DNA from 2 places in the Thermoanaerobacterium sp. CMT5567-10 genome. Region 1 is predicted to be linked to the other one. Evidence: riboswitches for the same ligand, from Rfam matches in the RefSeq annotation. Region 1 holds a riboswitch; the other holds the start of a gene.

Region 1 (4,203 bases):
TATATAAAGATGTATAGACATAACCTCTCAGTGCATCGACTACAGGACATATAATTCCTCTAAATTCCCTTACATTAAATGCAAGGCCATCAAGAGATGATACTCCTACAATCGGTACATTCATCGATTGTGCTAAACCTTTAGCAGTGGCAGCACCTATTCTTAAGCCTGTAAAAGATCCGGGACCTTCACATACAGCAATGTGAGTTATTTCTTCTTTTTTTATCTCAGCCATTTTTAAAAGCTCATCAATCATAGGCATCAATATTATAGAATGCCTTAAATGATTTATTGAAAATTCACCTATCACACCAGTTTCATCTACGAGTGCAGCCGTCGCTGTCTTTGACGATGAATCTATTGCAAGTACCTTCATCACTTCATCTCCTTAACTACTTCATCATATTTTTCGCCATGTGATTCAATCTCTATTGTTCTCTCATCAAAAGTATCACCCATATTCATGCGTATAAATATATTTTCCTTTGGGATAAGGGGCTTTATTTTTTCAGGCCATTCAATAACACATACGCCATCTCCATAAAAATATTCCTCATAACCTATATCGTATAATTCCGTATAATCTTCTATCCTATAGACATCAAAATGATACAGTGGAATATCTCCCAAATGCTCATTTACAATCATAAATGTAGGGCTTGTCACATAATCATCAATTCCCATTCCTTTAGCTATCCCTTTCGTTAAAACTGTCTTTCCCACGCCTAATTCTCCAGATATTAATACAATGCTGCCTCTTTTTAGTAAATTTCCTAATTTAAAACCTATCTTTTCTGTCTCAATAGGACTTTTTGTTTTAAATGACATTTTCATTCGTAACACCACCGTGAAATTTATACAATTATTATATACCAAGTATACCATAAAACAAACGCATAGTAAGTTAGTATTTAAGGCAAAAAAATAACGGATTAATTTCCGCTATTTTAAACACATTACATTTTAAGCATTGGCGACAATTTCTTGTAAATTAGAAATGTTATAATAGATATTACAAATCCTTTTAATATGTTGAATGGGAAAATCCCGTACGCTATCAATGTCCTTAAATCAACTATATGACTGTTTACTGCTTTCCCCATTCCAACAATAGCGCTTAATGGCCATCCCATTATCTTCTGGTACAAGGGTAAAAATACATAGTAATTCAAGACTGATCCAGCAATAGCCATAGCAACTGTTCCAATAATCATTGAAAATATTGCTGATTTCTTTGATTTGTTTCTCATGTATATTACACCTACTGTATACACGTAAATGGAACCAACCACAAAATTTGCTACTTCCCCAATACCAGCAGACTGGCTTACAGGCAAGTGTATCACGTTTTTTACAATTTCTACAAAAATCCCGTATACAGGTCCTAATGCAAATGCTGCTAGTAGTGGCGGTATATCACTGAAATCAAATTTTAAAAAGCCTGGAAATAGTGGTAGCTGAAATTCTAGATACATAAGTACAAATGCTATTGCAGAAAGCAATCCTACAGTTACAATTACTTTCGTCTTGCTGTGTTCCATAAACAAACACCTCCATAATCAAAAATCCTGAAGAATTATCTTCAGGACCATAACAACAAAAATAAATCTTCTTCCATCCAGACTTTACTGTCGGCCTTGGAATCTCACCAAGTCCACCGCATATGCGGGTCGCGGGCTTGCTTACGCTTACCGCCGGTCGGGAATTTCACCCTGCCCTGAAGATATTCTTCACACTTATTAAGTTCTAAATAATATGATGTCATAAAAATATCAATTTGTCAAGTAGCTTTTTAGTCTTTAGCTGTTTTCTCTATGATAACAGTACCTGTTTTCCCACATAAAGCATCATATGCTTTTTCAAGAGATGTTATTATTGCACGCCTTCCATGTTTTGAGTTTGCAAATCTTATTGCAGCCTTAACCTTCGGCAGCATGCTTCCTGGTGCAAAATGGCCTTCTTCTAAATACCTCTGTGCTTCATCACTTGAAATTACATCCAGTGATTTTTCATCTGGCTTTTTATAATTGATGTACACTTTTTCCACAGCAGTTAAAATCAAAAGTATATCTGCATCTAAATCTTCTGCAAGCTTCTCAGACGCAAGATCCTTATCTATTACGGCAGCAACACCTTTTAAGCTGTCATTTTCTTTTACAACAGGTATTCCTCCTCCACCTGCTGTTATGACTACAACACCATTATTTTCAAGCAATTTAATTGTACTTAATTCAACTATTTCCTTTGGCTCTGGAGATGCTACAACTCTCCTGTATCCTCTGCCGCTGTCCTCCACCATTTCATATCCTTTATTTTTTATAAGCATCTCTGCTTCTTCCTTTGAGTAAAAAGGCCCAATTGGTTTTGTTGGATGCAAAAATGCAGGATCATCTTTATCAACAACTACTTGTGTCACTATTGTTGCAGCATCTTTATCTATGTTTCTCTCCTTAAAAACTTCGCCTAAACACTGCTGTATCATATAGCCTATCATACCTTGACTTTCCGCACCGCATATGTCAAAAGGCATCGCAGGTATTATGTTAGAAGCCGTCTCATTTTGTATGACTATATTGCCAACCTGTGGGCCATTGCCATGTGTCACAATCACAGAGTACCCTTCTTCTATGATATCTGCAATATATGAAGCTGTCTTTCTTATCGCATTTAATTGAGATTCTGCGGTGGGCACCATATCTTTATCTTGCAGTGCATTTCCCCCAAGCGCTATAACTACTTTTCCCTTCATCGTATCCTCCTACTTAAGCAAATAATAACATTTTACATTATATCATTTTATTCATGATTTGAATAGTAGGCGAAAATTAAGCCAAGGCATATAAATTTACCTTGGCTTAATTACTATAAAATTGTGGCAATCATGACAGCTTTTATAGTGTGCTTTCTGTTCTCTGCCTCATCCCAAACTCTCGATTGCTTCCCTTCTATTACTTCATATGTTACTTCTTGCCCTTTTACTGCAGGTAAGCAGTGTAAAAATATCGTATCAGATCTTTTTGTCTTTTTCATCATCTCATCATTTACTTGGAATGGCCTTAGAAGCATTTCCCTTTCTTTTTGCTTAGATTCTTCTCCCATAGATGCCCATACATCTGTGTAAATTGCGTGTGCACCTTCCAATCCTTCGCCTGGCACATCTGTTATTGTAAAGCTTCCTCCATTTTCTTTTGCCATATCTTTGATTTCTTTTATGTATTCTTCTGATGGCCAAAGCTCTTTAGGTGAATTTATCACATAATCCATACCCATTTTTGCACATCCAACCGCTAGCGTATTTGCCATATTATTTCTCCCATCGCCTACAAATGCCAATTTTGTACCTTTCAGATATCCAAATTCTTCTTCTATCGTCATTAAATCGGCCAAAACTTGCGTAGGATGATATTCGTCAGTAAGCCCATTGTAAACAGGCACACCAGAATATTTTGCAAGTGCTTCTACAGTCTTTTGATTGAATCCTCTAAATTCTATTGCATCAAACATCCTGCCAAGAACTCTTGCTGTATCCTCTATCGATTCTTTTGCCCCAAGCTGTATATCATCTGTTGACAAAAAAACCGGGTGCCCACCTTCCTCGCCAAAAGCCGTCTCGAATGCACATCTAGTTCTGGTGGAGCGCTTTTCAAATATCAATGCAATAGTCTTTCCTAAAAATCTTTGATGAACTATCCCTGCTTTTCTCTCAGCCTTTACCTGTTTTGCTATATCAAGAAGATATATTATCTCTTGTGGTGTATAATCTTTTAACGTCAATAAACTTCTACCTTTTAAATTAAATGCCATTTATTTTCCTCCTCATTATTGATAATACAATTGCTTATGTTTTTATTATGCTTCATAGACTAATTGTCCATTTACAAATACATACTTTGTCTTTGTTTTTATCTCAATTGGGCTACCGTCCAATACAGCTATATCTGCATCTTTTCCCTTCTCAATGCTTCCTACCCTGTCAGATATGCCTACTATTTTTGCTGGATTTATAGTAATTGCTTTCAGAGCTTCCATCTCATCCATTCCTTCTCTCACTGCAAGACCTGCGCAGATGGGAAGGTAATTTAAAGGAATAACTGGATGATCTGTCATAATAGCCACATCTAACCCGGCTTTTGATAAAATTCCCGGAGTTTTAAAAGTAAGGTTTGAAAGCTCAACTTTTGACCTTTCAGAAAGTGAAGGACC
Region 2 (4,203 bases), 720 kb from region 1:
GCATTTTTATTGTAAATGCCCTTTCGTACGCCGAAATGCCAGTTTTACAGCTTTTGTGATCTACAGATACAGTAAAGGCAGTTTCTCTGTTATCAGTATTTTCAGATACCATCTTGCCTATATTTAATTCTTTAAGCCTTTTATCACTCATGGGAACACATACTAATCCACGTCCATACTTTATCATAAAATTTATATCTTCGCCTCTAACTTTTTCTGCTGCTATCACAAGGTCCCCTTCATTTTCCCTGTCTTCGTCATCGACTACAATGACCATTTTACCATTTTTGATGTCTTCTATTGCACTTTCTATCGTATCGAACATTTATATCACATCTCCTTAAAATTTAAAAGCAATGAATTATTGAAACTGCCCTATAAAGTCCCAGCACTATATATCAAAAGCCATTTTCTAATACAAGCTCCTTCATTCCTTTTTTTAACAGCAGTTTTTCAGCATACTTCGATAGTATGTCTACTTCTATATTGACACTATCTCCGATTCTCTTAAAGTTTAGTGTTGTATTTAACTCCGTATGCGGTATGACAGAAACCGTAAAATATGAAGCTAACGCCTCCACAACTGTCAAACTTATTCCGTCGACAGCTATGCTTCCTTTGCTTGCAACGTATTTTGAGTACCTTTCATCAATCTTGATTTTAAATACATTTGAATTCATAATTCGATTTTTATTAACGATTGTACCGACAGTATCTACGTGTCCTGTCACAATATGGCCATTTAACCTGCCAGATATGCTTAAAGCTCTTTCTAAATTGACCATGCTTCCTATTTTTAAGTCTCCTAAATTACTGGATTTTAGTGTTTCTCTCATCAAATCCGCTGTAAATAGATTTTTTCCTACATTTGTAACAGTCAAGCATACTCCATTTACAGCTATGCTATCTCCAATAGCTGTACCGTCTAAAACATTTTCGCATTCAATTGCTATTTTTGTAATATCTCCACGTTGTATCATCTTAACTTTGCCAATCTCTTCTATTATTCCTGTAAACATAGTAACACCTACTTTTTAATATAACCTTCTATAAGTATGTCATCATCAAATCTTTTTACGTCTAATTTTTCAACAATTATGGCATCTTTAATCAAATCAATGCCTTTTCCTTCTACAGGCGTCAAAGAATTGCTTCCACCTATTATTTTTGGAGCTATATAGAACATCACCTTGTCTACTATTCCTTCTTTTAAAGCAGAATAATTTAGTGTTCCTCCACCTTCTATGATTACACTGTCTATCCCTCTCTCTCCTAACATATCCATCAATTTTTTTAAATCTACTTCACCGTTTAACTTGTCAAGTACAACTACATCTACACCTAAATCCCTTAATGCTTTTACTTTTTTATAGGGCATCATATCCGTTGTTGCTACTATTGTCGTGGCAGATTTGTCAATTACAACATTTGCATCTAGAGGAATCCTGCCGCGGCTATCAACAATCACCCTTAAGGGATTCTTAAGCCCATCTATTCGCGTCGTAAGATATGGATTATCTTTTATAACTGTGTTTATACCTACCATTATTGCCATAACACTGCCTCTCATCATATGAACATGTTCTCTCGATTTTTCATTTGTTATCCATTTAGAATCGCCTGTTATAGTTGCAATCTTCCCATCAATCGTCATGGCAGACTTTAATATTACATACGGCTTTTTAGTAGTAATGTACTTTATAAATATTTCATTTACCTTCTCTGCCTGCTCTTTTAATAAACCTGTATACACATTTAAGCCTGCTTCTTTGAGATGTTTTATTCCCTTTCCTGAAACAAGTTTATTTGGGTCCTCCATAGCTATATACACATCTTTTATACCTGATTTTACAATAGCATCTACACAAGGCGGCGTTTTTCCATAATGACAGCACGGTTCTAATGTGACATAAAGCTGAGCTCCTTTTACATCTTCTTTAACGCTTTTTAGTGCATTTATTTCTGCATGTGGTCCTCCATAGTATTCATGGTACCCTTCACCTATTATCCTGCCATTTTTAACAATTACTGCACCTACTAAAGGATTTGGATTTGTGTGCCCTAAGCCTAATCTTGCAAGCTGTAATGCCCTTTTCATATATTTCTCCATAAAAACACCCCAAAAATAAACTTAGCCCTGAAGTATGTAATACTTCAGGGCATTTCGACAAAATTGCCTATTTACCTTCTTTCATCCAGACTTTACTGTCGGCTCTGGAATCTAACCAGATCTGCCATAAGGCTCGCGGGCTTTACCGCCGGTATGGAATTTCACCAATCCCTGAAGGTTTTTAAATTTATTCAATTTTTTATATTATATCATACTCTTAATAAAAATACTAGTCTATCATTTCTTCAATAGTTCCTCCAGCAGGAATAAAAGGAAGAACCATCTCATCTTTGTCTATCATGCATTCCAAAACGTATGGCTTATTATTAGATAATGCCTCTTTAAATGATTTTTCAAACTCTTCTTTTGTGTAAATTCTTTTGCCAGAGATTCCAAACGCTTCCGCTACTTTTGAAAAATCAAGGTTTGGATTTAAATCCGTCTGAGAATATCTTTTATTGAAAAGGAGATTCTGCCATTGTCTTACCATTCCCAATGTTTGATTATTGAGAATAATAGTTATAACAGGTATATTGTATATAGCCATTGTCTCAAGAGCATGAATATTCATTCTTATGCTGCCGTCACCTGCAATATTTACCACTCTTTTGTCATTTCGCCCTACTTGTGCGCCAATTGACGCAGGAAGCCCAAATCCCATTGTACCAAGACCACCAGATGTCACAAATGTCCTGGGTTCTTTAAATTTAAAATATTGAGCGGTCCACATCTGATTTTGCCCTACTTCCGTTGCCATAATAAGGTTGTCTTTCCCTATTTCCTGCACCTTTTCTATTATCCACTGAGGCTTTAGTTTTCCATCATCTTTATATCTAAATGATGTTTTCTCCTTTATAGATAGAAGCTCTTGAACCCATTCTTCATGATTGATATCTTCAATCCTATCGTTTAACAGTGATAGCACTTCTTTAATATCTCCAACAAGTGGCACATCTACATCGACATTCTTCCCGATTTCTGCAGGATCTATATCGATATGGATGACCCTTGCATTTGGTGCCAATCCACCTACCTTACCAGCAACTCTGTCGCTGAATCTAGTACCTATGGCAATTACTAAGTCAGACTTATAAATCGCTGTATTGGCATATCTGCTTCCGTGCATCCCTATAAGTCCTAGTGATAATTCATCATCCTCTGGGAAACATCCTAAACCCATCAGAGAAGTCGCTACAGGAATCATATTTTCTTTTGCAAAATCATATAAGCTTTTAGACGCTTCACCCCATATAACTCCACCACCTGCAAATATAACAGGCTTTTTACTTGAATTTATTAATTCCGCAGCTTTTATCAAATCCGATTCATCTACATGATGCTTCTTAACTTCGACGTAAAAATCTTTCCTCTTGATAAAATTCATATCTGTTGTTTGTATATCTTTTGGTATATCCACCAGTACAGGTCCAGGCCTTCCTTCCTTTGCTATAAAAAATGCTTCTCTTAAAGTATCAGCTAATTTATCAGGTGATTTTACTATGAAATTATGCTTTGTTACAGGCATAGTAATCCCTGCAATGTCTACTTCTTGAAAAGAATCTTTACCTATCAAGTTTGTAGCAACTTGACCTGTTATTGCAACAATAGGCACAGAATCCATATATGCATTTGCAATGCCTGTTACTAAATTTGTAGCACCCGGACCAGATGTAGCTATACATACACCAACTTTTCCCGTTACTCTTGCATATCCATCTGCCATATGAGCAGCCATCTGCTCATGTGTTGCAAGAATATGATTTAAATCAGAATCATACAAAGCATCGTAAAGTGGTATAACAGAACCACCGGGTATACCAAATACAGTATCTACATCTTGTTCTTTTAAAACTTCTATTATAACTTGCGATCCTTTCAATATCATGTATCACGCCTCCTTTCCCAACAATTATTTAAAACTATACATTCTTTAAAACCGCACCAGTATTTGCAGACGTGACCAATTTTGCGTATCTTGCCATATACCCTGTCTTAATATGTGGCTCGGGTTTTTTGAAATTTTTTCTTCTGTTCTCTATCTCTTCATCGCTTACTCTCAAATTTAGCTTTCTTCCTGGTATGTCTATATCTAT

What was found. A riboswitch is a leader RNA that binds a small molecule or an ion and turns the genes downstream of it on or off. The one in region 1 is predicted to bind FMN.
Region 2: linked by a shared signal. The riboswitch ahead of ribD (bifunctional diaminohydroxyphosphoribosylaminopyrimidine deaminase/5-amino-6-(5-phosphoribosylamino)uracil reductase RibD) and the one ahead of Q2T46_RS11870 (ECF transporter S component) in region 1 are both predicted to bind FMN.

What each region holds. Positions count from the first base shown of each region.
Region 1 covers NZ_CP130558.2:2,345,418-2,349,620, reverse strand. The annotation lists gene tsaB (tRNA (adenosine(37)-N6)-threonylcarbamoyltransferase complex dimerization subunit type 1 TsaB) at 1-376, opposite strand, end outside; gene tsaE (tRNA (adenosine(37)-N6)-threonylcarbamoyltransferase complex ATPase subunit type 1 TsaE) at 376-834, opposite strand; gene Q2T46_RS11870 (ECF transporter S component) at 957-1,541, opposite strand; FMN riboswitch at 1,603-1,729, opposite strand; gene arcC (carbamate kinase) at 1,793-2,749, opposite strand; gene argF (ornithine carbamoyltransferase) at 2,863-3,804, opposite strand; gene Q2T46_RS11855 (amidohydrolase) at 3,850-4,203, opposite strand, start outside.
Region 2 covers NZ_CP130558.2:1,630,414-1,634,616, forward strand. The annotation lists gene Q2T46_RS08455 (bifunctional 3,4-dihydroxy-2-butanone-4-phosphate synthase/GTP cyclohydrolase II) at 1-325, opposite strand, end outside; gene Q2T46_RS08460 (riboflavin synthase) at 399-1,019, opposite strand; gene ribD (bifunctional diaminohydroxyphosphoribosylaminopyrimidine deaminase/5-amino-6-(5-phosphoribosylamino)uracil reductase RibD) at 1,028-2,110, opposite strand; FMN riboswitch at 2,180-2,293, opposite strand; gene ilvB (biosynthetic-type acetolactate synthase large subunit) at 2,340-3,995, opposite strand; gene ilvD (dihydroxy-acid dehydratase) at 4,030-4,203, opposite strand, start outside.